4 regions of the Pseudomonas sp. SWRI18 genome follow, and region 4 is predicted to be linked to each of the others. Evidence: predicted binding sites of a transcription regulator. Region 4 holds the regulator's gene; each other region holds the start of a gene.
What was found. The regulator sigma-54, encoded in region 4, starts transcription at its own class of promoters, with help from an activator protein. The targets are predictions, from matches to a motif close to ANTGGCATNNANNTTGCTNT.
Positions count from the first base shown of each region.

Region 1: a site for sigma-54 is predicted at 5,481-5,500, ahead of flgB (flagellar basal body rod protein FlgB). Genes of this name have one in related genera too.
Region 2: a site for sigma-54 is predicted at 3,161-3,180, ahead of H0Z09_RS08025 (circularly permuted type 2 ATP-grasp protein). Genes of this name have one in related genera too.
Region 3: a site for sigma-54 is predicted at 5,623-5,642, ahead of H0Z09_RS25290 (flagellar hook-length control protein FliK). Genes of this name have one in related genera too.

Region 1 covers NZ_JACCQQ010000031.1:40,871-48,803, forward strand. The annotation lists gene H0Z09_RS25085 (MFS transporter) at 1-752, shown strand, start outside; gene H0Z09_RS25090 (flagellar brake protein) at 810-1,559, opposite strand; gene H0Z09_RS25095 (flagellar protein FlgN) at 1,657-2,127, opposite strand; gene flgM (flagellar biosynthesis anti-sigma factor FlgM) at 2,176-2,496, opposite strand; gene flgA (flagellar basal body P-ring formation chaperone FlgA) at 2,638-3,402, opposite strand; gene H0Z09_RS25110 (chemotaxis protein CheV) at 3,485-4,417, shown strand; gene cheR (protein-glutamate O-methyltransferase CheR) at 4,463-5,290, shown strand; gene flgB (flagellar basal body rod protein FlgB) at 5,543-5,950, shown strand; gene flgC (flagellar basal body rod protein FlgC) at 5,954-6,397, shown strand; gene flgD (flagellar hook assembly protein FlgD) at 6,414-7,139, shown strand; gene flgE (flagellar hook protein FlgE) at 7,171-7,933, shown strand, end outside.
Region 2 covers NZ_JACCQQ010000005.1:88,158-96,090, forward strand. The annotation lists gene H0Z09_RS08005 (EAL domain-containing response regulator) at 1-1,145, shown strand, start outside; gene H0Z09_RS08010 (helix-turn-helix transcriptional regulator) at 1,550-1,897, shown strand; gene H0Z09_RS27480 (hypothetical protein) at 1,888-2,022, opposite strand; gene H0Z09_RS08015 (hypothetical protein) at 2,034-2,225, opposite strand; gene H0Z09_RS08020 (hypothetical protein) at 2,306-2,851, opposite strand; gene H0Z09_RS08025 (circularly permuted type 2 ATP-grasp protein) at 3,356-4,765, shown strand; gene H0Z09_RS08030 (alpha-E domain-containing protein) at 4,768-5,718, shown strand; gene H0Z09_RS08035 (ATP-dependent DNA helicase) at 5,772-7,933, opposite strand, start outside.
Region 3 covers NZ_JACCQQ010000032.1:26,959-34,891, forward strand. The annotation lists gene fliH (flagellar assembly protein FliH) at 1-636, shown strand, start outside; gene fliI (flagellar protein export ATPase FliI) at 626-1,984, shown strand; gene fliJ (flagellar export protein FliJ) at 1,988-2,437, shown strand; gene H0Z09_RS25275 (STAS domain-containing protein) at 3,191-3,496, shown strand; gene H0Z09_RS25280 (fused response regulator/phosphatase) at 3,493-5,208, shown strand; gene H0Z09_RS25285 (Hpt domain-containing protein) at 5,239-5,583, shown strand; gene H0Z09_RS25290 (flagellar hook-length control protein FliK) at 5,692-7,020, shown strand; gene fliL (flagellar basal body-associated protein FliL) at 7,359-7,862, shown strand; gene fliM (flagellar motor switch protein FliM) at 7,872-7,933, shown strand, end outside.
Region 4 covers NZ_JACCQQ010000003.1:198,890-206,822, reverse strand. The annotation lists gene lptB (LPS export ABC transporter ATP-binding protein) at 1-589, shown strand, start outside; gene H0Z09_RS05760 (RNA polymerase factor sigma-54) at 788-2,281, shown strand; gene raiA (ribosome-associated translation inhibitor RaiA) at 2,358-2,663, shown strand; gene ptsN (PTS IIA-like nitrogen regulatory protein PtsN) at 2,674-3,138, shown strand; gene rapZ (RNase adapter RapZ) at 3,141-3,998, shown strand; gene H0Z09_RS05740 (HPr family phosphocarrier protein) at 4,015-4,287, shown strand; gene H0Z09_RS05735 (ZIP family metal transporter) at 4,325-5,218, opposite strand; gene H0Z09_RS05730 (superoxide dismutase) at 5,251-5,862, opposite strand; gene H0Z09_RS05725 (hypothetical protein) at 5,864-6,292, opposite strand; gene H0Z09_RS05720 (class II fumarate hydratase) at 6,320-7,696, opposite strand; gene H0Z09_RS05715 (FagA protein) at 7,689-7,933, opposite strand, start outside.

The DNA of each region.
Region 1 (7,933 bases), on a different contig from region 4:
TGATCGTCGGCTCATTCTACGGCCTGGCGCCGCTGTATGCGTCCCAGCAAGGGCTGACGACCGAGCAGGTCGGTTTGTTCATGGGTAGCTGCATTTTTGCCGGCCTGTTGGTGCAGTGGCCGTTGGGCTGGTTATCGGACCGGTATGACCGAGCGCTGTTGATCCGCTGCTTTGCCTTGTGCCTGGCCGTGGCGGCACTGCCCCTGGCGATCATGACCCATGTGCCGCTGGAAGTGCTGTTCGTGGCGGGCTTCCTGTGTTCGCTGGTGCAATTCTGCCTGTACCCGCTGGCCGTGGCGTTCTCCAACGACCATGTGGAAGGTGATCGCCGGGTATCGCTGACGGCCATGCTGTTGGTGACCTATGGCATCGGCGCCAGCATCGGGCCGCTGCTGGCCGGGGTAATCATGAAGCTCTTCGGCAACCAGATGCTGTATGCGTTTTTCAGCCTGTGCGCGCTGATCCTGGTGTGGCGAATCCGCCCCAAAGCCGTGACCAACCTGCATCAGGTGGAAGACGCGCCGCTGCATCATGTGGCAATGCCCGACAGCATGTCCAGTTCGCCATTGGTGGCTGCGCTCGATCCACGGGTAGACGAGCAGGTGGTGCAGGAGCAGATGCAGGTGAGCGTGCCCGACCCGGAGCCGCAAGACGATGCGCAGCCATCGACCGATGAGCCGCCCTTCGAAGGGCCGCCGGAGCCGCTGGGTCCCGAAGAGCATCCGCATGACTTGAGCAGGGCGCGCCCCTGAACGCAAAAACGGGCGGTTCCCATCAGGAACCGCCCGTTTTTTTATCGCGATTTCAGGTTAAAAATCGTCGTCTTTGTCGAAGCGCCGCGCTTCGCGTTGCAGCTGGTAGACAAAACGTTCGACTTGACGCTGCACCAGGCCGCTCATGTTGTGAAAGCGCACGCCGGCGAAGGTAATGTTGATCCGTTCTTCGAAGTGCAGGTGCCGCAGTTCGACCGAGGTGGTCATGCTGCCAAAGGGCAGGGCGGCCATGAAGCGCTCGTAGACCTGGCCCAGCTGCAGGCGCTCGGAAATGTCCCCTTCAAAGCGCAGTTTGCAACCGGTGGCGGAAATATCCAGGAGTTTGCCGCGCACAGGTGCCTGGAGCTTCTCGCCATCGAGTTCGATGTTGACCAGCTGCGCCAGCTTCAGGGCGGCGCGGAAGGCATTGCGACGCTGATGGTAGACCACCTCGTCAGGCATGCTGCCGGTGTAGACACGGTGGCCGTCTTTTTCGCTGACGGTGAGGGTGCCTTTGCTTTCCCAGGCGACACGCACGCCGTCGTGGAAACCTTCGATGCGAAAGGGTTCGCCGCTTTCGAGGTGGCGTTCACCGTCGCGGGGAATCATTTCATCCAGAATCATCTTGTGGCCGTCACGGTCCACGTCCACCAGGTAACTCTGGAAGCGCTGGCTGCGTTCGTGGAAGGAGATGATCAGCGGGTCGTGACTTTCTTGCAGCATCCGCAAGGTGCTGGCGATTTCCAGAGGCGTGGTGAGGACCTTGGGGGGCTGCGGGGCATCTTCCGCATTAAGGGCGTTGAACACGGTTCTTCCATCTCCAGACAAAATACGACTACACGCAAGAGCGGGCATTCTGCCAGTATGTGGCGCGCCTTGGATAGGCCACGCTGTAAAACCCGCGTCAGGCTTGGCTGCGGGTGCTTGGCTTGACCAGGCGCGAGGTGGAACCCTGCGCGTTGTAGAGCGCTGGAGGCTCGCCGCCGTGAAGTATGCGCAACTGGTTGGCGGTCGTAGCTTGTTGAAGCTGGATCGACTGGCCGTTGAGCAGGTTGGCTTCCTGGCACTGGCTGAGCAGTTGATTGAGTTCTTTACTCTGGGCGAGCAATTGATCGCCGACCGAGGAGTGGCTGGCCAGTTGCGCCAGGCCGTCATGGTCAGCCGGCAGGCCCAGGCTGATTAGGATCTGGCTGCGCTTTTTGCCGTGCTGTTCCAGCAGGACAATCAGCGACTGCTTGCGCGCCAGAATTTCTTCCAGCAGCGGCATGTCCCGGCCGTAGAGGGCCAGGGATTCTTCCTTGAGCAGCTCGAGCAGTTGTTGCGTCGGCTCAAGATCATCAAGGATCAGTTGAAGCAGATTTTCGTCGTGATGCATGGCTGGCCTTGGGGTTTAAGCGTCCAAAAGCCCGGCGCAGGCCTTTGCCTAGCGCTCGGCTTCGAAATTGAGCAGCTTGCTGGCTACACGGTTGCTGTCGACTTTATAGCTGCCATCGGCGATTGCCTGTTTCAATTCGGCCACACGGGCTTTATTGACCACCGGTTGATCGCGCAGCGAGTCAGTGACCTTCTGCAACTGTTGAGCCTCATTGCTCAGGTGTACGGACTCCCCGCTCTGGCTGGCGCTCGCCTGTTCTGCCTTAGCGGGCAGTGGCGGGGCCTTGGCTTCTACGTTTTCCTTGCCGGTAGTACGCGCAGTGCCTGACGTCGTCGGGGTGTTATTTAAACGGCTGAAATCGATGACCATGATCAAAAAACCTCTGGGTATTTGGACGCTTGCCATGTTTTCGGCCATACCCAAACAAACTTTAGGCGCGAATGACAATAAATCTCCACACGGGACTTCTCGTGCACAGTGTAGGAAATGCCGGCGTCCTGTACCAGTGATCTATAAAGCGACCTCCACTTGCCCTGGGGCTGTGACCCGCGCCTTGATCACGCGGTTGGAGTTGAGGTTCTTGACCCGGATCTGCTCGCTCATGCCACCGTTGGCCAGCGCTTCACCCGGCATTTTTACGTTCAACCCGCCACTGCTGGCGGAAATCACCACCTGGTCACCCTTGCGAATCACTTCGGCCTGCTCAAGATGTACCAGGGTGATCACTTGGTCGGTGACCACTGGTCGGGTCAATTTCTGCCCGACGGCCTGATCAACGGAAGTCAGGTAGCCCTGGCTGATCATGCTGATGTCCCGTTCGCGCAACACGACGTCCTCAAAACCGATGATGCCGGTGCGCTTGAGCGGGCGGGCAACCACCACCACATCGCGGAACAGCTTGACCTGGGCCGGCACGAACACGGTCCAGGGCGAGGCGCCTTCGCAGCGCACTTTGACCGTCACGCGGCCGATGGGCTGGGCCGGGCTTTCCAGAGTGGCTGTCAATTCCTTGTCGCACATTGGCATGCGCAGGCGCGGGTCCAACTGGCTGACCTGGATTTCATAACGCCCCGGCGTCTGTGTGGTCGCCAGATAATCTTCTACAGTGAACTCAAGAAAGCCCTGAGTGACGCCGATAAGTACATCAGGCAGTGTGACGTTATCAGCGCGGGCCTTGGTGCCCAGGCCCAAGGCAAGCAGCGCCAGCGGTACGCAGAGGCATCTGCAAAACCGTATCAGGGTGGGGCGTCGGGAAACCGTCGTTTTAATATCCATGATCTAGTAAATAGCAAAGCTCGTGCCGTTTCGTGTTGGGTGCGCGTCGCACCCCCAAAGGTTTTAGCGTAGGAGTCTGGGCATGGCAGGAGTAATGGATTCAGTAAACCAGCGCACACAGCTGGTAGGGCAGAATCGCCTGGAGTTGTTGCTTTTTCGCCTCGATGGCAAGCAGCTATATGGCATCAACGTGTTCAAGGTGCGGGAAGTGTTGCAATGCCCCAAGCTGACGATCATGCCCAAGTCCAGTCCGGTGGTATGTGGCGTTGCCAGTATCCGTGGCGCGACGATCCCGATTCTTGACCTGGCCCTGGCCACCGGTTCGGCGGGTTTGCAGGACCGCGAGAACCCGTTCGTGATCATTACCGAGTACAACACCAAGACCCAGGGTTTCCTGGTGCGCTCGGTGGAACGCATCGTCAACATGAACTGGGAAGAGATCCATCCGCCACCCAAGGGCACTGGCCGCGATCACTACCTCACGGCCGTGACGCGGGTTGATAACCAGTTGGTGGAAATCATCGACGTCGAGAAAATTCTGGCCGAAGTGGCGCCGACGTCGGAAACGATCTCGGTCGGTGTGGTCGATGCCGACACGGCGCACAAGGCAATCTCCCTGCGCGTACTGACGGTGGACGACTCCTCGGTGGCGCGTAAGCAGGTGACGCGTTGCCTGCAAACGGTCGGCGTGGAGGTGGTGGCCCTCAATGATGGCCGTCAGGCGCTGGATTACCTGCGCAAATTGGTCGATGAAGGCAAGAAGCCCGAAGAAGAATTCTTGATGATGATTTCCGACATCGAGATGCCGGAAATGGACGGCTACACCCTCACGGCCGAGATACGCAGCGACCCGCGCATGCAAAAATTGCATATCATCCTGCATACTTCATTGTCGGGTGTATTCAACCAGGCGATGGTCAAGAAGGTCGGTGCCGATGACTTCCTGGCCAAATTCCGTCCTGATGACCTGGCATCCCGGGTCGTCGATCGGATCAAGGCAGCAGATCACAGCTAGGGTTTTTTCCCCTGGCGGTCACACGTTTTTTTAGAGGCGGTATCAGTGTCTACAGGTAATTTGGATTTTGAACAGTTCCGGGTATTCCTGGAAAAAGCCTGTGGCATATTGCTCGGTGAAAACAAGCAATACCTGGTTTCCAGCCGTCTCAATAAACTGATGGAGCAGCAGGGCATCAAGTCCCTCAGCGAATTGGTTCAGCGGATCCAGGGCCAGCCACGCAGCGGTCTCAAGGAGATGGTGGTCGATGCCATGACCACCAACGAAACCTTGTGGTTTCGCGACACCTACCCCTTCGAGGTACTCAAGAGCAAAGTGCTGCCGGAAGCCATCAAGGCCAGCCCGGGCCAGCGCCTGCGCATCTGGTCGGCCGCGTGTTCCTCGGGGCAGGAGCCGTACTCGATTTCTATGTCGATCGACGAGTTCGAGCGGACCAACATGGGCCAGTTGAAGGCCGGGGCGCAAATCGTCGCCACCGACTTGTCCGGGACCATGCTCACCAATTGCAAGACCGGTGAGTACGACAGCCTGGCCTTGGGCCGCGGTTTGTCCCAGGAGCGCCTGCAGCGTTACTTCGATCCGAAAGGGGCGGGGCGCTGGGCGATCAAGGCGCCGATCAAGAGCCGTGTGGAGTTTCGTTCCTTCAACCTGCTCGACAGCTACGCCAGCCTGGGCAAGTTCGACATGGTGTTTTGCCGCAACGTGCTGATCTACTTTTCGGCCGAGGTGAAGAAAGACATCCTGCTGCGCATCCACGGCACGCTCAAGCGCGGCGGTTACCTGTTCCTCGGTGCTTCCGAAGCGCTGAACGGTTTGCCGGACCATTACCAGATGGTGCAGTGCAGCCCTGGGATCATTTACCAGGCCAAGTAATTCGCAGGTCAAAAAGTGTGGGAGCCAGGCTTTGTGTGGGAGCTGGCTCCCATTTTTTTTGCGGCAATCCTTCCAATAGCGGCAACACCCATTGCCGCTTTACTGGCGCCACGCGGAAACCCCTTGCCGCTTTTCTGGCATCGCCGCCGGCAACCTCCCCGCAAAGCCCCGGAATACGGGCTCTCTCAGAATTGGCATGCGCCTTGCTATAGCCCTGTTAACGAACAGCAGGTCAGCCTAAAGGTTTCCGCCATGAGCATCAGCTTCGATAAAGCGCTCGGTATCCACGAACAAGCCCTGGGCTTCCGCGCCCAGCGCGCCGAAGTCCTGGCCAACAACATTGCCAACGCCGACACCCCGAACTACAAGGCTCGGGACCTGGACTTCTCCGCCGTGCTCGCCGCACAGCAGGACAAGACCAAGAATGGCACCTTCGCCTTGAACATGACCAACAACCGTCATATCGAAGCGCAAGGCCTGAGCAATGGTGACGAGTCGCTGCTGTATCGCACGCCGATGCAGCCGTCGATCGACCAGAACACCGTCGACGCCCAACTGGAGCAATCGGCCTACGCCGAGAACTCGGTGAACTTCCAAGCCAGCTTTACCCTGCTCAACAGCAAATTCAAAGGGCTGATGTCAGCCCTGCGTGGAGAGTAAGCCATGTCCCTGTCCAGTGTTTTCAATATTGCCGGCAGTGGCATGAGCGCGCAGACCACGCGCTTGAACACCGTCGCCAGTAACATCGCCAACGCCGAGACCGTGTCTTCGAGCATTGACCAGACCTACCGCGCCCGTCACCCGGTGTTCGCCACCATGTTCCAGGGCGGCCAGAACGGCGGCAGCGATTCGCTGTTCCAGGACCAGGGCGCCGCAGGCTCCGGCGTGCAGGTACTCGGCGTGGTTGAAGACCAGAGCAACCTGGAAGCCCGCTACGAACCCAACCATCCCGCCGCGAACGAAAAGGGCTATGTCTACTACCCCAACGTCAACGTGGTCGAGGAAATGGCCGACATGATTTCCGCCAGCCGCTCGTTCCAGACCAACGCGGAAATGATGAATACCGCCAAAACCATGATGCAGAAGGTCCTGACCCTGGGTCAGTGATAAGGGGCGCCAAATAATGGCCATCGTTGATACTTCAAACAACACGGCAGTCCAGGACCTTTTCAACAACAAGGTCAAGACTGCCACGAATAACAGCGGCGTCGGCGACGCCACCAAGACGGCGACGGGTAGCCAGTCGCTGGGCAAGGACGCGTTCCTGCAATTGCTCGTGACTCAGCTGAAAAACCAGAACCCGCTGTCGCCGCAAGACAACGGCGCGTTCGTGGCCCAACTGGCGCAATTCAGCAGCCTGGAAGGCATCAATACCCTGAACGACTCGGTGAATAACATCTCGAGCAACTTCAGTTCTTCGCAAGCGCTGCAGGCGTCGTCGCTGGTCGGACGTTCGATCATCACCCAGACCGACAAGGCGCTGGTGGATACCAGCAAGAGCATGACCGGCTCGGTGGCCGTCACGGCGGCCACGGGCAACGTGTCCATCAAGATCACCGACAAAGACGGCAATGTGGTGCGCACCATCGACACGGGCGCCCAGAGTGCAGGCACCTCCGACTTTATCTGGGACGGCAAAAACGACAAGGGCGAGGTCGCCCCTGCGGGCACCTACACCTTCAATGCCACCACCAAGAACGATAAGGGCGACGCCGTTGCCCTGGCCACTTCGCTGCCGGCGACGGTAACGAGCGTGACCCTGAGCAAGACCGGCGGCGAAATGCTGTTGAACCTTGCAGGCGGCATGGGCAGCGTCAAGCTGTCGCAAATCCAGACTATCGGTACATAGAGCCGGCTAACGACGGCAGAGGGAGAGAAACATGTCTTTTAACATCGGCCTTAGCGGCCTCTATGCGGCCAACAAACAACTGGACGTGACCGGCAACAATATCGCCAACGTCGCGACCACTGGCTTCAAGTCGTCCCGTGCGGAATTCGCGGACATTTACGCCGCCTCCAAATTGGGCACCGGCCAGAACAGCATCGGCAACGGTGTGAACCTGGCGGCCGTGTCCCAGCAGTTCACCCAGGGTGACGTCAATGGCAGCGGCGGCGTGCTGGACATGGCGATCCAGGGCGGTGGTTTCTTCGTGCAGAAGGGCAGCGACGGTTCGCTGGAATACACCCGCAGCGGCGCTTTCCGTGCCGACAAGGACGGCTACATCACCAACAACACCGGGACCTCGCGCCTGCAAGGCTACGCGGCGGATGAGAACGGCAAGGTCACCAAGGGCGGCCTCGTCGACCTGCAACTGAATCTGTCGAACCTGCCGCCGAAGGCGTCCAGCAAGGTGGACTCCACCAGCAACCTGAACTCTTCGGAACCAGCGATCAACCAGACCACCAAGCCGTTCGATCCGTCCGACACCAGTACCTTTACCACGCAATACAGCACCACCTTGTACGATACCCAGGGCAACGCCCACTCGATGGTCCAGTACATGGTGAAGACCGACTCCAACAAGTGGATGTCCTACACCACGATCGACGGGCGCAACCCGGATGGTTCGACGCTGGCTGCCACGCCGCCTGTAGGAAAGCTGCTGACATTTGATACCGCAGGCACGCTTTCGACGATCACAA
Region 2 (7,933 bases), on a different contig from region 4:
AACACGAAGGCTACCTGACCCTGAGCGCCGGCAGCGGTGAAGAAGCCCTGCAGAGCGTGGCGAAACAGCCACCGGACCTGATCCTGCTGGACGTGATGATGTCGGGCATGGACGGCTACGAAGTGGCCAGCCGGCTCAAAGGCGATGAAGCCACGGCGGGCATACCGATCATCATGCTGTCGGCGCTCAGTGAATCGAGCGCACGGGTGAGTGGGCTTGAAACCGGTGCCGAGGAGTTCATCAGCAAGCCGGTGGAACGGGTCGAGCTATGGTTGCGCGTGCGTAACCTGCTGCGGCTCAAGGCGCGCGGCGATCTGGCCGGCAATACGCCTGACCCGGCGTCACGGCAAACCGGCATGAACGTGCATGACCTGGCTCGCCAGGACCTGGAAAACGCGTTGCGCCAGGCCGTCGAGCGCAGTGAGTTCAGCGTGCACTACCAGCCCAAGGTCGAGGTTGCCAGCGGCCGCATCTGCGCCCTGGAAGCACTGCTGCGCTGGGAGCGGCCTAACTATGGCGCGGTGTCTCCGGCCGTGTTTGTGCCGATACTGGAAAGCCTTGGCCTGATCGTGCCCGTGGGACGCTGGGTCATCGACACGGTCTGCCAACAGATCGCCGAATGGCAAAGCGGTGACATTGGCCCCGTGGAAGTCTCGGTCAACGTCTCCGGCCACCAACTGATCGAAGGCGACCTGATTGCCGATATCGCACGTATCCTCGCGCAAACCGGCGTGGCGCCCGACTTGCTGGAGGTCGAGTTGACCGAAGGCTCGCTGATGGAAAACACCCAGCACACCATCGCCAGCCTGCAGCGCCTGCACGCCATGGGCGTGAAGATCTCGATTGACGACTTTGGCACCGGCTATTCGAGCCTGGCGTACCTGCGCCGGTTTCCCATCGATACATTGAAGATCGACATCGCGTTTATCCGCGAAGTCACCACCAACCCTCAGGATGCGGCGATCACCCGCACCATCATCGAACTGGCCCACAGCCTCAACCTGCGAGTGGTGGCCGAAGGCGTGGAAACCCAGGCGCAGTTGGCGTTCCTGAAAGAGGCCGGCTGCGATCAGATTCAGGGCTACCTGTTCAGCCGGCCGTTGCCGGTGGACACCTTGAAGCGTCTGTTGCTGGAGCGCCTGTAAACCGGCGCTGGCTTGTGTGGGAGCTGGCTCGCCTGCGATGTGCATAGGTATCTACACAACTTTCAGAGGCTGACAAATCTCCCTGTAGTGAGCGGGCTTGTCCCGCGCTGGGCTGCGAAGCGGCCCCCAGGCGACTTGGTTTTATCTGGAACACTGCGGTGTCTTTCATTGGGGCGGCTTCGCCACCAAGCGCGGGACAAGCCCGCTCACTACAAAATGTGTAGATACCTACGCTGCGATGCGGTGTATCAGTTTCACCACGGCGATGCTATCGCAGTCAAGCCAGCTCCCACATGAATCACCTTGAATGGGTAAGGTTGTTCATCGCACTGAGCCTGCAAAAAATTGAATCCTGCGCTGCGCCAGGGTTTCAAACAGGCAATACTCACCGCACGAGCCAGCTCATGAAAAAGATAGGCCAACGATTGCAGGAAGAACGCCAACGCCTGGGCTATTCGCAGCAGTACCTGGCGCAGGCCGGCGGCGTGACTGCGCGCGAGCAGCATGGATACGAACAAGGCGAAGACCTGCCCCGCGCGGATTATCTGGCGGCGCTGGCTGCGCATGGCGTGGACGTGGTGTACGTGATTACCGGCAAGCGCGCCACGGTGGTCAATATCAGCCGCGAGCAGGCCCAGACCTTGATCGACAACCGTGTGCTGGGCCAGGAGGTATCGTTGGACCCACTGCCTGAGCATGAACTGTTGTTCAAGCTCAGCGCCCCCTCTGGCCCGCCGCCGGATCAATCCTGATTTTCGGTGTTGCCGACGTCTGCCGCTTCGTCCAGATCGTTCAACGGGACTTCTGCGTCATCCATCAACGAACCCGGGTCTTCATTGCCTGGGTCGTTGAGCTCTTCATCCAGTTCTTTTGACATGACCGTCTCCTCTAACCGCCTTGGGTATCGATATCGGCATCGGTTTGCGTCTTGGGCTCAGGCTCACTCTTGAAGTCCGGGCTGTAGTCGTTTTCCTTGGCCGTGGGGTCTTTGGCCGGGACCGGGTCTTTGGGCGCGTCGGCGGCGGTAGCGGGTGCCGGTTCGTTGCGACCGCTGGCCTGGGGATCGTGGCTGGTATTCATGGGTCACCTCTTCGCAGTGTCGGGAAAATGCAGCCTGCGTAAATCTAAGGTCGCGCGCGAGGCGCTGAAGTTCCAATTGCTTACGAGCCCGGATTGTCGAACTGAATGTACACCGCATACGCGGCGAGCAAGATCCAGAACACCATGAAGATCCAGGGCGTGCGCACGGAAAAAAGCAAGGATTTGCGGTAACCCTTGTGGGTCGACTCCACTTCGGAAAACAGCGGCGATTCATCGTAGGCCATACCCATCACTGGTTCGCTGCGCAACAGTTCGCTCTGCTTGAAATGCCAGTGGTCAATGATGTCATAGGCCGCGCGAATCCCTGGCCAGGCGTTCAGGGAGCTGAGAATGCCCAGCAGCGCCAGAAAAAGCGGGACCACCAGGGTAAACAATTTGCCCCACTCGGGGTTCAGGTTACCCATGCCGGAGACAAAGGCGATCACCAGGAACGACTGCGCCGTCAGGTAGGCATCGGTGCGGTTGGCCAGGATCGAGGTTTCGTATTGGATCTCGCGCCGGTAGAAGTCAAGGCGATCCTTGGGCGAGCCGAAGATCTTGGCGTTGTGTTCGCTGTGATCGGTCAGGCTCGATTCCGGGGTGTCGGGTGAAATGATTCTGGGCACGTCGCTACTCCACGCGGGTTCGAGGCCCATTAGAAGATTGGGCCGTGGGCGAAGTTCAAGTTTGTTCGTGCACCTGATTGGGGCGTGCGCTGCCCCTATGACGGGCAAGCTTGTTGTGGCGAGCGGGCTTGCCCCGCGTCGGGTGGCGAAGCCGCCCCAAACCTGCCAACGCAGTGTACCTGACACACTGTGGTGATCATATTGGGGCCGCTGCGCAGCCCAGCGCGGGGCAAGCCCGCTCGCCACAACAAGCCCGCTCGCTACAACATGTTCTTTTGTCGCAGGTTAAATCGTCCGCTTCGAAGGGAACTCGGCACAGGCATTGCTTTATCCATTCATCTGGCCGAAAACAGGAGCATTCGTTACCCCACGACCCAGAGCCGACCTCACAAGAAAGTAAGGACCAGGCCCATTGGCACCCTCAGCCACGGGCTCATAAAAAATGCGTTTTTTGAAACGGCAGTGCCACCCCCCTGCTCTGCTCGGCACTGACAAGGTACTGGAATGGCTCGATCTTTCTTTGATGAAATGAATGATGCAGACGGCGCGTGTCGTGCGCATTATCAGGATTTCTCCCGCTGGCTGGCGAATACGCCGCCGGAACTGCTGGCCCAGCGTCGCCGTGAAGCCGATTTGCTGTTCCACCGCGCCGGGATCACCTTCACGCTGTATGGCGATGAACACGACACCGAGCGCCTGATCCCCTTCGACATCATCCCCCGCAGCATCCCCGCCAGTGAGTGGAGCCTGATCGAACGCGGCTGCATCCAGCGCGTCAACGCCCTGAACATGTTCCTGGCCGACATCTACCACGACCAGCGCATTATCAAGGCCGGGATCATTCCGGCAGAACAGGTGCTGGGCAACGAGGGCTATCAGAAGGCCATGGTCGGCCTGGACCTGCACCGGGGCATCTATTCGCATATTTCCGGCGTGGACCTGGTGCGTGATGGCGACGGCACCTACTACGTGCTCGAGGACAACCTGCGTACCCCCAGCGGCGTAAGCTACATGCTCGAGGACCGCAAGATGATGATGCGCCTGTTCCCCGAGGTGTTCGCCAAACAGCGCATCGCGCCGGTGGATCACTACCCCAACCTGCTGCTCAAGACCTTGAAGAGCTCCAGCCGCCTGGACAACCCGAATGTGGTGGTGCTGACGCCTGGGCGCTTTAACAGTGCGTTTTTCGAGCACGCGTTCCTGGCCCGGGAAATGGGCGTGGAACTGGTGGAAGGCGCCGACCTGTTCGTGCACGACCTCAAGGTGTTCATGCGTACCACCGACGGTCCCAAACCGGTGGACGTGATTTATCGGCGCATCGACGACGCCTTCCTCGACCCCAGTGCCTTCAACCCCGATTCCATGCTTGGCGTGCCCGGCCTGGTGGCCGCCTACTGCGCCGGCAACGTGGTGCTGGCCAACGCCATCGGCACCGGCGTGGCCGATGACAAGTCGATCTACCCCTATGTGCCACACATGATCCGTTTCTACCTGGATGAAGAACCGATACTGCAGAACGTGCCGACCTTCCAATGCCGCAACCCCGATGAGTTGTCCCACGTACTGGCCAACCTGCCGGAGCTGGTAGTCAAGGAAACCCAGGGCTCCGGTGGCTACGGCATGCTGGTCGGCCCGGCCGCCAGCGCCGCCGAAATCGAGGACTTCCGCCAACGCATCAAGGCCAGGCCTCACGCCTACATCGCCCAGCCCACGCTGAGCCTGTCCACGTGCCCCACCTTTGTCGAAAACGGCATCGCCCCTCGGCATATCGACCTGCGTCCCTTTGTGCTCTCGGGCAAGGAAACCCGCCTTGTGCCCGGCGGCCTGACCCGCGTGGCATTGAAGGAAGGCTCGTTGATCGTCAACTCGTCGCAAGGCGGCGGAACCAAGGATACCTGGGTGGTGGAGGGCTGAGTATGTTGAGTAGAACCGCCGCGGATTTGTACTGGATGTCCCGTTACCTGGAGCGCGCCGAGAACCTGGCACGCATGCTCGAAGTCAGTTACTCCCTGTCGCTGATGCCCCAGGCCGGGCGTAGCGATGGCCTGGATGAACTGGCCATGTCGTTGCTCAGCAGCGGCACCCTGGAGAGCTACCTCGAGCGTCACACACAGTTGGATGCCGAGCGCATGCTGCACTTCTTCGCTCTTGACGAGGAAAACCCGGCCAGCATCTACAACTGCCTGCGCGCCGCACGCGGCAACGCCCATGCGGTGCGCGGGCGCATCACCGCCGACATGTGGGAAAACCTCAACGCCACCTGGTTGGAGATGCGCAGCATCGCCGCCGGCGGCCTGGCGCGGCATGGCATCAGCCATTTCTGCGATTGGGTCAAGCAGCGCTCGCATCTGTTCCGCGGCGCTACGTCGGGGACCATCATGCGCAATGACGCCTACCGGTTTATTCGCCTGGGTACCTTTGTCGAACGCGCGGACAACACCTTGCGCCTGCTGGATGCGCGCTACGAGATGTTTGGCGAAGAGTCCGAAGAGGTCAGCGACTTGTCGGCGCGCGGGTATTACCAGTGGAGCGCCCTGCTCCGTGCGCTGTCCTCGTTCGAGGCGTATACGGAGCTGTATCCGAATGCGCTGAATGCACGCTCGGTGTCCGAGCTGCTGCTGTTGCGCAGCGATGTGCCGCGCTCGTTGCACGCCTGCATCGAGGAGTTGAGCTACATCCTCGCCGATTTGCCCGGCAGTTACGGGCGCACGGCCCAGCGGCTGGCGGCGGAGTTCGAGGCACGGCTGAGGTACACCGGTATCGATGAGATTCTGGAGGACGGGCTGCACAGCCGCCTCACCGAATTCATCGACACTGTGCGCGAACTGGCGCAAGCGATTCACAGCTCGTACCTGGAAGTGGTCTGAAACACATCTCGGATTAAAACTGTGGGAGCGGGCTTGCTCGCGAATGCTGTGGTTCAGATGAATACATCTTTGACTGACACACCGCCTTCGCGAGCAAGCCCGCTCCCACAGACAGTGGGTGCCCACCAGCGTGGCAACAACTGGCGCACCCGCGCCTCGCCGAACCGATCGTCGATCAGCATCACCACACCGTGGTCCTGCTGGCTGCGGATCACCCTGCCCGCCGCCTGCACCACTTTCTGCAGCCCGGGATACAGATAGGTGTAGTCGTAACCGGCGCCGAAGATCGCGGCCATGCGCAGTTTCATCTGCTCGTTGACCGGGTTCAGTTGCGGCAAGCCCAGCGTCGCAATAAAGGCCCCGATCAAACGGGCGCCCGGCAAATCGATGCCTTCACCGAACGCGCCGCCCAGCACGGCAAAACCGATGCCCTGGCTATGCTCGGTGAATTGATCGAGAAAGGCTTGGCGCTCGGCCTCGGCCATGCCGCGTGACTGTTGCCATAACGCGATCTGCGGGTGTTTCTCGGCCAACAGCCGGGCCACTTGCTGCAGGTAATCAAAACTTGAGAAAAACGCCAGGTAGTTGCCGGGCTGTTGGGCGTACTGGCGGGCGATCAACTCGACGATCGGCTCCAGCGAGGCGTGCCGATGGACGAAGCGCGTGGAGATTGCATCGACGATGCGCACCTGCAACTGCTGCGCCTTGAACGGCGACTCCACGTCGATCCAGGCTGTATCCGCCGGCAGCCCGAGCAAGTCGGCGTAGTAGTGACGAGGGCTCAGGGTCGCCGAAAACAGCGTGCTGCTGCGGGCGGCGGCCAGCCGTGGGCGGATGAATTCGGCGGGCACCACATTGCGCAGGCACAGGATCGAGCTGCTGCGTTTGCCCAGGAGCTGACGCTTGCTGATATCGAAAATGAAGTGTTCGTTGAACAGCTCGGCGACCTTGGCGAATTGCAGTACCTCGAAATAGAACGCCTGCAGGTCGCCACTCAGGGTTTCGGGATGGTCATTGAAATACTCGCCCATGGCGCTGGCGCACAGGCTCAGGGCCTGCAATAGTTTTTCAGGCCGCGCGGCATAGGCCTGGTAGGGCGCGAGCTGGTCCTTGTGCAGCGCGTTCCACTCACGGTTGAGGCGCTGCAAGGGTTTCTTCAGGGGTTCGGGCGCGGTGTCGCGCAGGGTCTTGAGGCTGTACTGGTCGAGGCTGGCGCTGTACATCGAACGGGCGCGTTCGACCAGGTTATGCGCCTCGTCCACCAGCACTGCCGCGCGCCACTGGTTGAGCTGGGCCAGGCCGAACAGCATGGCGCCAAAATCGAAGTAGTAGTTGTAGTCGGCGATCACCAGGTCGGCCCAGCGCGCCATTTCCTGGCTCAGGTAGTAAGGGCACACGTCATGGGCCAGGGCCACATCGCGCAGGTTGCGCTGGTCGAGCAGGCGCACCTTGGACGCGGCGACGCGCGCGGCGGGCAACCGGTCGTAGAAACCCTTGGCCAAGGGGCAGGCATCGCCGTGGCAGGCTTTGTCCGGGTGTTCGCAGGCTTTGTCCCGTGCCACCAGCTCCAGCACGCGCAGTTGCAAGCCGGGGCTGGCGGTATACAGCACCTGCGCGGCGTCCAGGGCGAGTTTGCGACCGGGCGTCTTGGCGGTCAGGAAGAACAGCTTGTCCAGTTGCTGGGGCGCGAGGGCCTTGAGCAGCGGAAAAATTGTGCCGATGGTCTTGCCGATCCCGGTTGGCGCCTGGGCCATCAGGCAGCGCCCGGTGCTGACGGCCTTGTACACCGATTCGGCGAGCGAGCGCTGGCCGGGACGGAAACCGGCATGGGGAAACGCCAGGGTTTGCGCGCTATTGTTGCGCGCTTCGCGGTGCTGCATTTCCTGCCGGGCCCAGCCCAGGAACAGCGCGCATTGCTGGTTGAAGAACTGCTCGAGTTCGGCGGCTTGAAAACGCTGGTTCAGCAGCGTCTCGCCTTCACCGACGATATCGAAGTACACCAGCGCCAGGTCGATCTCCAGCAGGCCGAGTTTGCGGCACAGCAGCCAGCCGTACACTTTGACCTGAGCCCAATGCAGTTGCCGATGGTTGGCCGGCTGGGCGTCGAGATCGCCGCGATAGGTTTTTACTTCTTCAAGGCGATTGGCGTCGGGGTCATAACCGTCCGCCCTGCCCCGAACCTTGAGTTGCTGGTATTGGCCTTCAAGCGCGACCT
Region 3 (7,933 bases), on a different contig from region 4:
CCGGTGGAAATGGAGGAGGTGCCGCTGGACGAAGTCCAGCCACTGACCCTGGAAGAGTTGGAAAGCATCCGCCAGGAGGCCTACAACGAAGGCTTCGCCGCCGGTGAGAAAGACGGTTTTCGCAGCACCACCCTCAAGGTGCGCCAGGAAGCCGAGGCGGCGCTGAGCGTCAAGCTGGCCAGCCTGGAGCGCTTGATGGGCGGTTTGTTCGACCCTATCGCCGAGCAGGATTCACAGATCGAAATAGCCATGGTCGGCCTGGTGCAGCACATCGCTCGCCAGGTGATCCAGCGTGAGCTGGTGCTCGACTCCAGCCAGATCGAAAGCGTCATGCGCGAAGCGCTCAAGCTGCTGCCCCTGGGCGTCGGCAATGTGCGGCTGTACATCAACCCGCAGGACTTCGAACAGGTCAAAGCCCTGCGCGAGCGCCATGAAGAAACCTGGCGCATCGTCGAAGACGCCGCCTTGCAGCCGGGTGGCTGCCGTGTCGAGACCGAGCACAGCCGCATCGATGCCACGGTGGAAACCCGCATCAGCCAGATCATGGCCAAGCTGCTGGACCAAGCCCACGAGCAGGTATTGAACCCGGCCGAGCCCGACCTGAGCCTGGACCTGGACGCCGCCGATGCGCCTTGATCGCACCAGCTTCGCCAGGCGCTTGAGCGGTTACACCGACGCCACGCAGTTGCCCGGCCAACCGATCCTCGAGGGGCGCCTGTTGCGCATGGTCGGCCTGACCCTTGAAGCCGAGGGCCTGCGCGCCGCCATGGGCAGCCGCTGCATGGTGATCAACGACGACAGCTACCATCCGGTGCAGGTCGAAGCCGAAGTGATGGGTTTTTCCGGCAATAAGATTTTCCTGATGCCGGTGGGCAGTATCGCCGGCATCGCGCCCGGCGCCCGCGTGGTGCCGTTGGCCGACACTGGCCGCCTGCCGATGGGCATGAGCATGCTCGGCCGCGTGCTCGACGGCGCCGGCCGCGCGCTGGACGGCAAGGGCGGCATGAAGGCCGAAGACTGGGTGCCGATGGACGGCCCCACCATCAACCCGCTCAACCGCAACCCCATCAGCCAGCCGCTCGATGTGGGCATTCGCAGCATCAACGGTTTATTGACGGTCGGCCGCGGCCAGCGTCTGGGCCTGTTCGCCGGTACCGGCGTGGGTAAATCGGTGTTGCTGGGCATGATGACGCGCTTTACCGAGGCCGACATCATTGTGGTGGGGCTGATCGGCGAGCGAGGCCGCGAAGTGAAGGAGTTCATCGAGCACAGCCTCGGTGAAGAAGGCCTCAAGCGCTCGGTTGTGGTTGCTTCGCCGGCGGACGATGCACCGCTGATGCGCCTGCGCGCCGCCATGTACTGTACGCGCATCGCCGAATATTTTCGTGACAAGGGTAAGAACGTCCTGTTGCTGATGGACTCGCTCACGCGTTTCGCCCAGGCCCAGCGGGAAATCGCCCTGGCCATTGGCGAACCGCCGGCGACCAAGGGTTATCCGCCGTCGGTGTTCGCCAAACTCCCCAAGCTGGTGGAGCGCGCCGGTAACGCCGAGGCCGGCGGTGGCTCGATCACCGCGTTCTACACCGTGCTGTCCGAAGGCGATGACCAGCAGGACCCGATTGCCGACTCGGCGCGGGGCGTGCTCGACGGCCACATCGTGCTCTCGCGGCGGCTGGCCGAGGAAGGGCATTACCCGGCCATCGACATCGAAGCGTCCATCAGCCGGGTGATGCCGGCGGTGGTCACCCCGGAGCACATGGCCCGTGCGCAACAATTCAAGCAGTTGTGGTCGCGCTACCAGCAGAGCCGCGACTTGATCAGCGTCGGTGCCTACGTGGCCGGTGGTGATCGCGAGACCGACCTGGCCATCGCCCTGCAACCGCAACTGGTGACCTACCTGCGCCAGGGCCTCAACGACAAGATCAGCATGGGCGAAAGCGAAGCGCACCTGCAGTCGATCTTCGCGCCCGCGCCGGGCGGCTAAGCCATGGCCAACAGCCGCGCTGCGCGCCTGGCTCCGGTGGTGGACATGGCCGAGAAGGCCGAGAAAACCGCCGTGCAACGCCTGGGCTACTTCCAGGGCCAGGTGCGCCTGGCCGAAAGCAAGCTGGGCGACCTGGAGCGTTTTCGCAGTGAGTACCAGCAGCAATGGATCGACCGTGGTGCCAAAGGCGTGTCGGGCCAATGGCTGATGGGTTACCAGGGCTTTCTCAACCAGCTGGAAACCGCCGTCGGCCAGCAACGCCAGAGCCTGGCATGGCACCAGAACAACCTGGATAAAGCCCGCGAAAGTTGGCAACAGGCGTTCGCCCGTGTCGAAGGGCTGCGCAAGCTGGTGCAGCGCTACATCGACGAGGCCAGGGCGCTGGAAGACAAGCGCGAGCAGAAGCTGCTGGACGAGCTGTCACAACGGCTGCCACGCCAGTCCCAATTCTAACTGCCGGCTCCGTCAAATGTGGGAGCTGGCTTGCCTGCGATAGCGATGTATCAGTGCCAGATGAGCAAGCTGACCCACCGCAATCGCAGCATAGGTATCTACACAACTTTCGACGGTGTGTGGCGAGGGCGGCCTACGGGCCGACCGTTTTTTGGGTTTGACCGAGTACATATCCGTTGCTGCGGTAACGGCGGCTTAGGGTTCCGCCCTTACGGCGGGTCACTTTTTGAAGAGCGCAAAAAGTAACCCAAAACGCTTCGCCCCACCACTCGGTGCCTCGCCTAGGCTCGGCATGCCCGTAATCCGACATTGATTTGGGGGGCCGCCGCCACGCGCCATCCATGGCGCGGGGCGGCTAAACCGGCGTCCTGCCGGTTTACCCCCCAAATCAATATCGAATTACGGCCAGCGTGGTTGACGGGGCGCCCCAGATCAAGATCAAAAACAAAGCGCGGCGGCCTTAGAGCCGACCGGTATTCATGTTGAACTCGGTTCAAAATGTGGGAGCTGTCGAGCCCCAGCGAGGCTGCGAAGGCGGCGGCACTGCTGGCATTTTTTTCGCCTGACCCACCGCTTTCGCAGCCTCGCTAAAGCTCGACAGCTCCCACAGGGGGTGAAGTCAGCCTCTGAAAGTTGTGTAGATACCCACCGCAATCGCAGGCAAGCCAGCTCCCACATTTGCTTCGTCGTGTTGCCCACATTCAGTTCACCTGCTAAACCTTCCTTCATCGCCAATGACAAGGAAGCAGTCGCATGTCAATCGAGTCAGAAGTCTCCCTGGACGGGAAGAAGTTGACGATCGCCATCAAGGGCCGGTTCGATTTCGGTAGCCACCAGGCCTTTCGTGAAGCCTACGAGCGGTTCTATAAGGTGCCTGAAGCCTATGTCGTCAACTTGAAGGAAACTACCTACATCGACAGTTCTGCCTTGGGCATGCTCCTGTTGCTGCGGGACCACGCCGGCGGCGATGAGTCGGATGTCAGTGTGATCAACTGCAACGCCGACGTGCGCAAGATTCTGGCGATCTCCAACTTCGATAAGCTGTTCGACATCAATTGAGCGTCCTGGCCCCCCTCGAGACGCTGACGATCCTGATCGCCGAAGACAGCGCCGCCGACCTGCTGCTGCTGTCGACCATCGTGCGCCGCCAGGGCCATCAGGTACTCACCGCCACCAACGGCGAGCAAGCCGTTGAGGTATTCGCCCGCGAGCGTCCGCAGCTTGTGTTGATGGATGCCTTGATGCCGGTGATGGATGGCTTCGCCGCCGCGCGATGGATCAAGCAGTTGGCCGGTGAAGCGCTGGTTCCTATCATTTTCCTCACCTCGTTGCGCGAAAGCGCCGACCTGGCCGAGTGCCTGGATGCCGGCGGCGATGACTTTTTGCCCAAGCCCTACAATCCGCTGATCCTGGCGGCCAAGATCAATGCCATGGACCGCTTGCGTCGGTTGCAGGCCACGGTCCTGGAGCAGCGTGACCTGATCGCCAAGCATCACGACTACCTGCTGCACGAGCAGCGGGTGGCCAAGGAGGTGTTCGACAAGGTCGCGCATTCGGGCTGCATCAATGCCGCGCCGAACATCCGCTACCTGCAATCGCCCTATGCGCTGTTCAACGGCGACTTGCTGTTGGCGGCCTACACGCCTTCCGGTGACATGCACGTGCTGCTCGGTGATTTCACCGGCCACGGCCTGCCGGCCGCAGTGGGCGCCATGCCCCTGGCAGAAGTCTTCTACGGCATGACTGCCAAGGGCTACGGCCTGGCGCAGACCCTGCGCGAGATGAACGCCAAGCTCAAGCGCATCCTGCCCGTGGACATGTTCTGCTGCGCCACGCTGTTGTGCCTGAGCACGCAGCGGCGCGTGGTGGAGGTGTGGAACGGCGGCATGCCTGAAGGCTATGTACATGAAATTGCCAGCGGCAAGCGCACGCCGCTGGAATCGCGGCATTTGCCCCTGGGCGTGCTGTCGGCCGAGGCCTTTGATGATCGCACCGAAGTCTGGCCCATGGCCTTGGGCGACCGGGTGTTCCTGCTCTCCGACGGTGTGCTGGAGACGGCCGGCCCTGATGATCAGCTGTTTGGCGCAGAGCGCTTGCAGCAGGTGTTCGCCGCCAATCGCGAGCCTGATCGGTTATTTGACGAGATCGAGCAGGCCCTGGCGGCGTTTCGAGGTGAGGCGCGCGATGACGTGAGCATGCTGGAAATCACCCTCCAGGCCGGCCAGTCGCTTCGCGCGGCGGGGCCGTTGTACGCCGACAGTGGGCAGTCCTCTCCGCTGAACTGGTCGGCGAACTTCGAGTTTCGTGCCGAAACCTTGAAACGCTACAACCCGTTGCCGTACCTGCTGCAACTGCTGCTGGAGATCCACGGGTTGCGTGAGCAGAGCGGGGCGCTCTACAGCGTGATGGCCGAGCTGTATTCGAATGCGCTGGAACATGGCGTGCTGGGCCTGGATTCGCGGCTCAAGCGCGATGCCCAGGGGTTCGCCGAGTATTATCGCCAGCGCAATGAGCGCCTGACGCAATTGAGCAGTGGTCACGTGCGCGTGCAGGTGCAGGTGCTGCCCACGGAGGCGGGCGGTCGCCTGAGCCTGTGTGTCGAAGACAGCGGGCCGGGCTTTGACGTGGAGCACGTACTGGCGCGGCCGCAGGACATCGACCGCCTGTCTGGCCGGGGTTTGAGCCTGGTGCGCGAACTGTGCAGCGCGGTACGCTGGTCCGAAGGCGGGCGTCGTGTCTGCGTAGAGTTTTCCTGGGAGGCTCTGGCATAATCCACCGATTCTTGATCAAGGAGCGAGCAAGTGGTTGATCTACATCTGGACCCCGACGTGTTGTCAAGTTTGCAGGAGGTCATGGAAAGCGAGTATCCCAAGCTGCTCGAGACCTTTCTTGATGATTCCCAGAAGCGCGTCGAGGCCCTGCGCAAGGCGCGCGATGACGCCAAGGCGTTGGGGCTGATCGCGCATAGTTTCAAGGGAAGCAGTGGAAACCTCGGCGCGGTGCGGCTGACGCAACTGTGCCAGCAGCTTGAAGAGGAGTCCGCCGGTCCCGCTGCGGAACTTGGGGCGTTGGTGGACCAGATTGATCAGGAGTTTGCGTTGGTCAGGCCGCTGTATGAGTCCGAGCGCCAGCGCTTTCAGCTCTGACCCAATGATCGTTCCTACGCGGAGCATGGGAACGATCAACCTGGCCCGACTCTTGCTCTATCTCTTCGTACTGCATCCCCGATCCCCATGCAGTGGAGACCTTTACCTATGCCAGTCGCCCCGAATTCGCTCCTTCAGGCTGCCCCCGCGGCCAAGCCTCAAGCGCCCGCCGTCAACCCGCCGGCAGCCGCTGCGGACCCACGGGACAAGGGCCCTGGCTTCGCTCAAGTGTTTGCCAGCCAGGGTCCCAAGCCCAGCGCCAAGGCCGACGACAGCGCGGCCAAACCCACGCGGGACAAGCCGGCCGACGCCAGCGCCAAACCTGTGGCGGGCGGCGACAAGCCTGCCGCCGGTACGCCAGCGGTTGCCGATAGCGGCAATACCTTGCCTGCCAGCCCGCCGGCCAAGACCGATGACAGTGCCAGCAGCGATGACGACGCAGCTGTCGACCCGAGCCTGGTACAACTGCCCCCGGTTGATCCGGTAGTCGACCCGGCGTTGATCGCCAGCGTGACCCCGGTGGCCGTGCCGGTTCCTGTGGAGACCACGGTGCCCGTCGCCGCCACCGATGACCAGGCCCTGCCGGTGGTGGCGACGCCGATCATTGCGACCGAGCCGGCCAAGCCAACCTTCGATCCGCAAGCCGATCCCCTGGACGCCATGCCGGCTGTACGCCTGGCGATGGAGCAGGGTGGGCACGTGTCGGCCAGCAGCCAGGCGACGGCGAAAACCGCGCCGCCGTCGACTCTGGATCAACCGACCGCCGCGCAGAATTTCGCTGCCGGCATGGCCACCATGGTCGACCAGCAAGCCACCAAGGACAGCACCGAGGGCGGCGACAAAGCCTTCAGCGGGCTGATCGAAGACGGCCTCAAGGACCTGAAGAACGCCAGCAGCGATACCCGAGTCGACGACTTCGCCAATCGCTTGGCCGCGTTGACCCAGGCCGCCACGCCGAAAACCGCCAATGCCTTGCCGCCGGTAGCCAACGCACCGTTGGCCATGCATCAGAGCGGTTGGACCGACGAGATCGTCAACCGCGTGATGTACCTGTCCAGCGCCAACCTCAAGTCGGCGGAGATCCAGTTGCAACCGGCTGAACTCGGCCGCCTGGACATCAAGGTCAACATGACCGCCGACCAGCAGGCCCAGGTCAACTTCATGAGCGCGCATCCGGTGGTGCGTGAAGCCCTGGAAAGCCAGTCCGGCCGCTTGCGCGAAATGTTTGCCCAGCAGGGCATGGGGCAAGTGGATGTAAATGTGTCCGACCAGTCCCGCGGCCAGGAGCAGCAACAACAGGCCCAGACCCGTGGCGTGAGTGGCGGCGGGCGGGGTGGCGATAACGGCGACAGCGGCAACGCCATCGATGTGGCCGAAGCGGTAACGCCGGTGACCTCCACCGTGGTCGGTTCCAGCGCCGTCGATTACTACGCCTGATTGCTGTCGAAACTCCGCCATGTGGGAGCTGGCTTGCCTGCGATAGTGGCCTGTAGTGAGCGGGCTTGCCCCGCGCTGGGGTGCGAAGCGGCCCCAATAAAAACACCGCCGACCTCCAGGTAGAACCGAGTCGCCTGGTTTGGGGCGGCTTCGCCACCCAGCGCGGGGCAAGCCCGCTCACTACTCACCGCATTCGCGAGCAAGCCCGCTCCCACAGGGGACCTGTGGTGTGGCGAATTTCGTGGTCCTCTTGCAGATAGCCCAGACAACTCTGGCATAACACTTGCTCTTGCCTTCCCGTAGATCTATGAATCCCCGAATAGTGACGGATTATTGGCATGGCGAAGAGCGACGACGCAGCAGCAAAACCACCGGCGGGCAAAGGCAAGCTCAAGCTTATCCTGATGATAGTCGTGGGCCTGCTCCTGGCCATTGGCGCCTCGGTGGGCGGCACCTGGTACATCATGCACAGCAGCGCCGCGAAACCGGCGCCCGCCGCCGAAACCGCCACTAACGTCAAGCAACCGGCAATCTTCGAGCCGATGCTTCCGGCCTTTGTCGCCAACTTCAATCAGAACGGCCGTCAACGCTACCTGCAGGTGAGCATCACCTTGCTGGCGCGTAACCAGTCGGACCTGGATGCCCTCAAGGTGCATATGCCAGTGATCCGCAACAACCTGGTGATGCTGTTTTCAAGCCAGGGCTTCGACACACTCGCCACGCCGGTGGGCCAGGAAATGCTGCGTCAGAAGGTTACCGCCAGCGTGCAGGAAGTGGCCCAGAAGGAACTCGGCAAAGTCGTGGTCGAGCAGGCGCTCTTCACTAACTTCGTATTGCAGTAGGATCACGACATGGCCGTGCAAGACCTGCTGTCCCAGGATGAAATCGACGCGCTGTTGCATGGCGTCGACGA
Region 4 (7,933 bases):
CTACATGATCGTCGGGCTGGTCCAGGCGGACCAGGGTCGTGTATTGATCGATGACCTGGACGTGAGCCACCAGCCGATGCACGGCCGTGCCCGCGCCGGTATTGGCTACCTGCCGCAGGAAGCGTCGATCTTTCGCAAACTGTCGGTCGCCGACAACATCATGGCCATCCTCGAGACCCGCAAGGAACTCGACCGTGACGGCCGCCGCAAGGAGCTGGAAAGCCTGCTGCAGGAATTCCACATCAACCACATTCGCGACAACCTCGGCATGAGCCTCTCCGGTGGTGAGCGTCGTCGTGTGGAAATCGCCCGCGCCCTGGCCACCGCACCCAAGTTCATCCTGCTGGACGAACCGTTTGCCGGCGTCGACCCGATCTCGGTGGGCGATATCAAGCAGATCATCCATCACCTCAAGGCCAAGGGCATTGGCGTGCTGATCACCGACCACAACGTCCGCGAGACTCTCGATATCTGCGAAACCGCGTATATCGTCAACGATGGCCAGCTGATCGCCGAAGGCGATTCCGCCACCATCCTGGCCAACGAACTGGTCAAGGAAGTGTACCTGGGTCATGAGTTCCGCCTGTAAGCCGGCCTGTCTGAAAAACGCGGTGAAAGGCCGTTTGCCAAGGTGCGCGGGAGTCAATGAAAACCTCCGGATTTTTATTGTTACCGCGCTCTAGGCAAAGCCCCCGATATCAGGCATATAATTTGCTTATGTTTGGCGCTCACGCGCCCTGTCGTGGATGGCGCATTGCGCCGGCGAATAAGGTGTTAAGCCCCTGCCATGAAACCATCGCTAGTCCTGAGAATGGGCCAGCAGCTGACGATGACACCGCAGCTGCAACAGGCCATCCGCCTGCTCCAATTGTCGACCCTGGACCTGCAACAGGAAATCCAGGAGGCCCTGGAGTCCAATCCGATGCTCGAACGCCAGGAAGAAGGCGACGACTTCGATAATGCAGACCCACTGGCCGACAACATCGAGCAAAAACCCAATTCCGACGTGCAGGAACCCTCCTACCAGGAGACCGCCCCCACGGTGGACAACCTTGAGGAAGGCGACTGGAACGAACGCATTCCCAACGAACTTCCCGTCGATACCGCCTGGGAAGACGTCTACCAGACCAGCGCCAGCAGCCTGCCCAGCAATGACGATGACGAGTGGGACTTCACCACCCGCACGTCGGTTGGCGAGAGCTTGCAGAGCCATCTGCTGTGGCAATTGAACCTTGCACCGATGTCGGACACCGATCGCTTGATCGCCGTGACCCTGATCGACTGCATCAACAATCAAGGCTACCTGGACGAGACCCTTGAGGAAATCCTCGAGGCGTTCGACCCGGAGCTGGACATCGAGCTGGACGAAATCGAAGCCGTCCTGCACCGCATCCAGCAATTCGAGCCCGCCGGTATCGGCGCGCGCAACCTCAGCGAATGCCTGTTGCTGCAACTGCGCCAGCTGCCGGCCAAGACCGCCTGGCTCGCCGAGGCCCAGCGTCTGGTCACCGATTACATCGACCTGCTGGGCAGCCGCGACTACAGCCAGTTGATGCGCCGCATGAAGCTCAAGGAAGACGACCTGCGCCAGGTCATCGAGCTGGTACAGAGCCTCAACCCGCGCCCCGGCTCGCAGATCGAATCCAGCGAGGCCGAATACGTAGTCCCCGACGTGATCGTGCGCAAGGACAACGAGCGCTGGCTGGTGGAGTTGAACCAGGAGTCGGTGCCGCGTCTGCGGGTCAATCCGCAATATGCAGGTTTTGTACGCCGCGCCGATACCAGCGCCGACAATACCTTCATGCGTAACCAGCTGCAGGAAGCGCGCTGGTTCATCAAGAGCCTGCAGAGCCGCAACGAAACCCTGATGAAAGTCGCCACCCAGATCGTCGAGCACCAGCGCGGTTTCCTGGAATACGGCGACGAAGCGATGAAGCCGCTGGTGCTGCATGACATCGCCGAGGCGGTAGGCATGCACGAATCGACGATTTCCCGGGTAACGACGCAAAAATTCATGCATACCCCACGAGGTATATATGAGCTGAAATACTTTTTCTCCAGCCATGTGAGCACCTCCGAAGGCGGCGAATGCTCGTCCACGGCGATCCGCGCGATCATCAAGAAACTGGTTGCCGCGGAAAATCAGAAAAAGCCATTGAGTGACAGTAAGATCGCTGGTTTACTGGAGGCACAAGGCATTCAGGTCGCCCGTCGAACCGTCGCCAAGTACCGCGAGTCCCTAGGGATCGCGCCTTCCAGCGAGCGTAAGCGTTTGATGTGACGGGCGGGCCGCAGCGTTCCAGTGGCAGGTATTCCTTACCTGTCGCTTTATGCACTGGCAACGAAGGAGAAGCTGTATGCAAGTCAACATCAGTGGACACCATGTAGAAGTCACCCCTCCAATGCGCGAATACGTCGAGCAGAAGCTGAAGAAGCTTGAAGGACATTTCGACAAGATCACCAATGTGCAGGTCATCATGAAGGTCGATAAGCTTCAGCAGAAAATCGAGGCGACCCTTCAGATTCCCGGTGGCGAAGTGGTTGCTAACGCCGAGCATGAAGACATGTATGCATCGATCGACTTGCTCACCGACAAGCTTGACCGCCAACTCAAAAAGCATAAGGAAAAGAATCTGCACCTGATGCAAGGTACAGGTCGTTAACTCTCCCCCCATGATCCGACTTGAAACCATCCTGACCCCCGGCCGTTCCCTTGTGAACGTGCCGGGCGGCAGTAAAAAGCGCGCCCTCGAACAAATTGCCAACCTGATCAGCAGCCAAGTGCCTGAACTGGAGATGCAAGATGTCTTCGAGGCCCTGATTGCCCGTGAAAAACTCGGTTCCACCGGTTTTGGCAACGGCATCGCCATTCCTCACTGCCGCCTCAAAGGGTGCGAGACACCGGTCAGCGCGCTGCTGCACCTGGACGCTCCTATCGATTTCGACGCCATCGATGGTGCACCGGTCGACCTGCTGTTCGTACTGCTGGTCCCGGAAGCCGCCACCGATGCACACCTGGAACTGCTTCGGCAGATCGCCAGCATGCTCGACCGCAAGGAAGTACGCGACAAGCTGCGCAGTGCCAGCAGCAACGAGGCGCTGTACCAGGTTGTCCTGGATGAACAGAACGGGCAGTAACCATGCGTTTGATCATCGTCAGCGGCCGTTCCGGCTCGGGTAAAAGCACCGCCCTCAACGTTCTTGAGGACAACGGTTTCTACTGTATCGACAACCTGCCCGCCGGCCTGCTGCCGGAACTGGCCGAGCGCGCGCTGATCCACACGGAGCTGGCGCAGCCGCTGGTCGCGGTGTCGATTGACGCCCGCAATCTGCCAAGCCACCTCTCGCGGTTCCCCGAACTGCTCGAGGAGGTGCGCGCCAAGCATATCCATTGTGACGTGTTGTACCTGGACGCCGACGAAGAGACCCTGCTCAAGCGCTTCTCCGAGACCCGCCGGCGTCACCCTCTGAGCAGCGCCCAGCGTTCGCTGGCCGAAGCCATTGAGGACGAAACCAAGCTGCTGGGGCCGATCATTGACCTGGCCGACCTCAAGATCAACACCACCAGCCTTAACCTTTACCAGTTGCGCGATGCCATAAAGCTGCGCCTGTTGAACCAGCCGGAGCCGGGCACGGCGTTTCTCGTGGAGTCGTTTGGCTTCAAGCGAGGCATGCCGGTGGATGCCGACCTGGTATTCGATGTGCGCTGCCTGCCAAACCCCTACTGGAAGCCGGAGCTGCGTGAACAATCCGGTTTGGACCAGCCGGTGGCCGATTACCTGGCCGCACAACCGGATGTAGAGGAGATGTTCCAGGACATTTCCAGCTACTTGCTCAAATGGCTGCCGCGCTTCGCCGCCAGTAATCGGGCCTATGTCACCATTGCCATCGGCTGCACCGGCGGTCACCACCGCTCCGTCTACCTGACGGAGCGCCTGGGCCAGGTGCTGCAAAAAACCCTCAAGAACGTCCAGGTCCGCCACCGCGACCTTAGCTGAAAGGAACACACCCGCGATGCCCGCTCGTGAAATTGAAATCATCAACAAGCTGGGTTTGCACGCCCGGGCCTCGGCCAAGTTCGTCGGCGTCGCCGGCCAGTTCCCCTGCCAGATCCGCGCCGGGCGCACCCCGGACGCCATGGTCGACGGCAAGAGCATCATGGCCATGATGATGCTGGCGGCCGGCAAGGGCACCAGGATTCACTTGAAGACCGAAGGCGAGCAGGAGCAGGAAGCGATGGACGCCTTGGTGGCGCTGATCAACAACTACTTCGATGAGGGTGAGTGAACTCACCCTCTGAGACGGGCATGAGGTCGCAACGACTTCAGCCCAAAGCGGTATCCATCACCATCATCAGGCAAAAACCGATACACAGCCCAAGGCTGGCGAGCTTTTCGTGACCATTGCGCCGCGATTCAGGAATGACTTCGTGGGTCACCACCAGCAGCATCGCACCTGCGGCAAGGGCCAGGCCCAAAGGCAGCAGCACCTCGGCCAGACTTACCAACCACGCGCAGAGTACAGCGAACACCGGCTCCACCAGGCCTGACGCAGCACCGATCAGGAACGCCTTGACCCGTGACATCCCCGCCCCGGCCAATACCAGCGCAATCACCAGGCCTTCAGGCACATCCTGCAACGCAATGCCCATCGCCAGGCTATCGGCATCCGGCATTCCGCCACCGGCGGAGACGCCCACCGCCATGCCTTCCGGAATGTTGTGGGCGATGATGGCAAACACGAACAGCCAGATGCGCGGCGGGATCACCGGCTTGTCTGGCGTGCCCACCAGCATTTCCGGGCTGGCACCGGAGACCTGGCGGTCAACCAGGTACAGCCCGAATGCTCCGAGCATAATGCCGAAACAGATCAAGCCACTGGCGCCCCAGGGCGTCAGTCCCAGGCTCTCAGCCGCGCTAATGCCTGGCACGATCAGCGAGAACGCCGTCGCCGCCAGCATCACCCCAGCACCAAAGCCCAGCAACGTATCGCTCAGCGCCACCGGCATGCGCCGGATGACCAGCACCGGAACGGCACCGAGCGCCGTGCCGAGCGCGCAGATGGCCCCGCCCTGCAGGGCGCGCAGAATACGCGGTTCCAGGTCCAGCCAGGCCAGCCCGTGGGCTACCAGCAATGCAGAACCTGCCAATAGCAGCAGCGAACCAAATGCATAACGAAACATTCGCCCGCTGCTGATCGCCAGTGTTTCAATGCCCATAGTCGGCCTTAGATCTTGTTATGAGGTTGAATTCAGGCAACAGCGGCCTGATAGCGCGCGGCAACTTCCGGCCAGTTGATAACACTGTAGAAGGCATTGATGTATTCGGGGCGGCGGTTCTGATACAGCAGATAGTAGGCGTGCTCCCAGACGTCCAGGCCGAGGATCGGCGTATTACCGTTCATCAGCGGACTGTCCTGGTTACCGCTGCTTTCCACCACCAGGGTCTTTTGCGGGGTGACACTCAGCCACGCCCAGCCGCTGCCGAAACGGGTCAGGGCCGCCTTGGTGAATGCTTCCTTGAAGCTATCGAATCCACCCAACTGCTCGTCGATCGCCTTGCCCAGCTCGCCCTCGGGTTTACCGCCGCCCTTGGGCGACATCACCGCCCAGAACAACGAATGGTTGGCGTGCCCGCCGCCTTGGTTGATCACCGCAGCGCGCATTTTTTCCGGCAGCTGCTGCACGCTGGACACCAGCTTCTCCACCGGCCAGCCCGCAAACTCGGTGCCTTCTACGGCCGCGTTGAGGTTGTTGATGTAGGTCTGGTGGTGCTTGGTGTAATGAATTTCCATGGTCTGCGCATCGATATGCGGTTCCAGGGCGTCATAGGCGTAAGGCAAGGCAGGCAAGGTGTAAGTCATATCAATGTGCTCCGTAGTGGGAAGTGGTCGGTTGCACCGCAGCGCCACCCAGCAAGCGATGGGTGCGCGGGTACTCACCGTGATCGCTGATGAAGTTCAATAGCTCGACGTAAGTCTTGCTGCTCTGACGCAGGGCCGCTTCGCGTAATTGCGGGCTCAACCGCGAGTCCTGCATGGTTTGCAGCAGACGCTGGTGAATCGCGCAGAGGTATTCGGCGCTCTCTTCCGGCTGGTTCAGGCGCAGGTGCAGATCCGCCAGGTTGTGATGGGAAATGACGCAGGCCGCCACCGCTTCGTCGGCGTCCGCCCAGCGTTCGAACAACACTTGGGCCAGGGCCAGGGCTTGCAAGTAGGCCTCGCGAGCATCCACCAGTTCGCCGGCCATAAAACAGCGATTGGCCCGTTCGATCGTGCGTTTCCAGTGCTCCATGGTGAGCCTCCAAAGCAGGGTCGGTGATTACACGCCGCCGGCGGTGAGCTTTTCCGGATCCAGCAGGATTTCCAGTTGGCTGCGCGGCAAGTCGGTGTGCTCGAGGGCGACATCAATCACCGGGCGACCCTGCTGATAGGCCGTCTTGGCTATCTCGGCAGCCTTTTGGTAACCGATGATCGGGTTGAGTGCGGTGACCAGGATCGGGTTGCGCGATAACGCCTCCTTGAGCTTGGCTTCGTTGACCTTGAAGCTGGCAATGGCCTTGTCTGCGAGCAAACGGCTGGCATTGGCCAGCAATTGGAGACTGCTGAGCAGGTTCTGGGCAATGATCGGCAGCATCACGTTCAGCTCGAAATTGCCCGACTGGCCGGCGACGGTGATCACCGTATCGTTGCCGATGACCTGCGCGGCGACCATGGCGGTCGCTTCCGGGATCACCGGGTTGACCTTGCCGGGCATGATCGAGGAGCCCGGCTGCAGGGCTTCGAGTTCGATTTCACCGAGGCCGGCGAGCGGGCCGGAGTTCATCCAGCGCAGGTCGTTGGCAATCTTCATCAGCGACACGGCGGTGGCTTTCAGCTGGCCGGAGACGGCAACGGCGGTGTCCTGGGAGCCGATCAGTGCAAACAGGTTCTTGCCTGGGGTGAAGGTCACGCCGGTCAGGGTGCTCAATTGCTGGCTGAAACGCGCGGCGAACTGCGGGTGTGCGTTGATCCCGGTGCCGACCGCCGTGCCGCCCTGGGCCAGCGCTTGCAGGCTTGGCAGCAGGTCCTGCAAGTGCCCGATGTTGGCCTTGAGCTGCTGCGCCCAGCCGTTGAGCACCTGGCTCATGCGCACCGGCATGGCGTCCATCAGGTGCGTGCGGCCGGTCTTGATGAACGGGTGGACCTCTTCGGCTTTTTGCTCGATCACCTGAACCAGGTGCAGCAAGGCCGGCAGCGTATGCTCATGCAGCACCAGCGCGGCACTGACGTGGATAGTGGTCGGAATGATGTCGTTGCTGCTTTGGCCGCAGTTCACGTGATCGTTGGGGTTTACCGGCTCGCCCAGCAAACGGGTCGCGAGGGTCGCAATCACCTCGTTGGCATTCATGTTGGAGCTGGTGCCGGAGCCGGTCTGGAAGATATCCACCGGGAAGTGCCGCATGAAATCACCTTCGAGCAAACCTTGGGCGGCATCGACGATAGCCTTGCCCTGCCCTGCGCTGATTTGTTCGAGGTCGACGTTGACTTTGGCGGCGGCGGCCTTGGCCAGGATCAATGCGCGGATGAATTGCGCCGGCATGGGTTGATGGCTGATCGGGAAATTGTTTACCGCGCGCTGGGTCTGGGCGCCGTACAAAGCCTCGGCGGGCACCTGCAGTTCGCCCATGCTGTCGCGTTCGATACGGGTATTACTCATCGGAGGATCCTTGGACCAGGTCAGTAACGGAAAGAGAGGGCAACAATTGGCACGTAGCCAATTGCCAAGCGAAGGTCTGCCAGCGCTTGAGGCGGCAGGCACAGTGGGAGAGCTTTTCCAGATCGCGCAGTGGGCGCCAGGCCTGATCCAGGCACATGGAACGCCAATGCCAGGGCAGCACGATATCGCTGGCGGTATCGAGTAGCAGACGGAATGAGGTTTCAGCGATCGTCCACG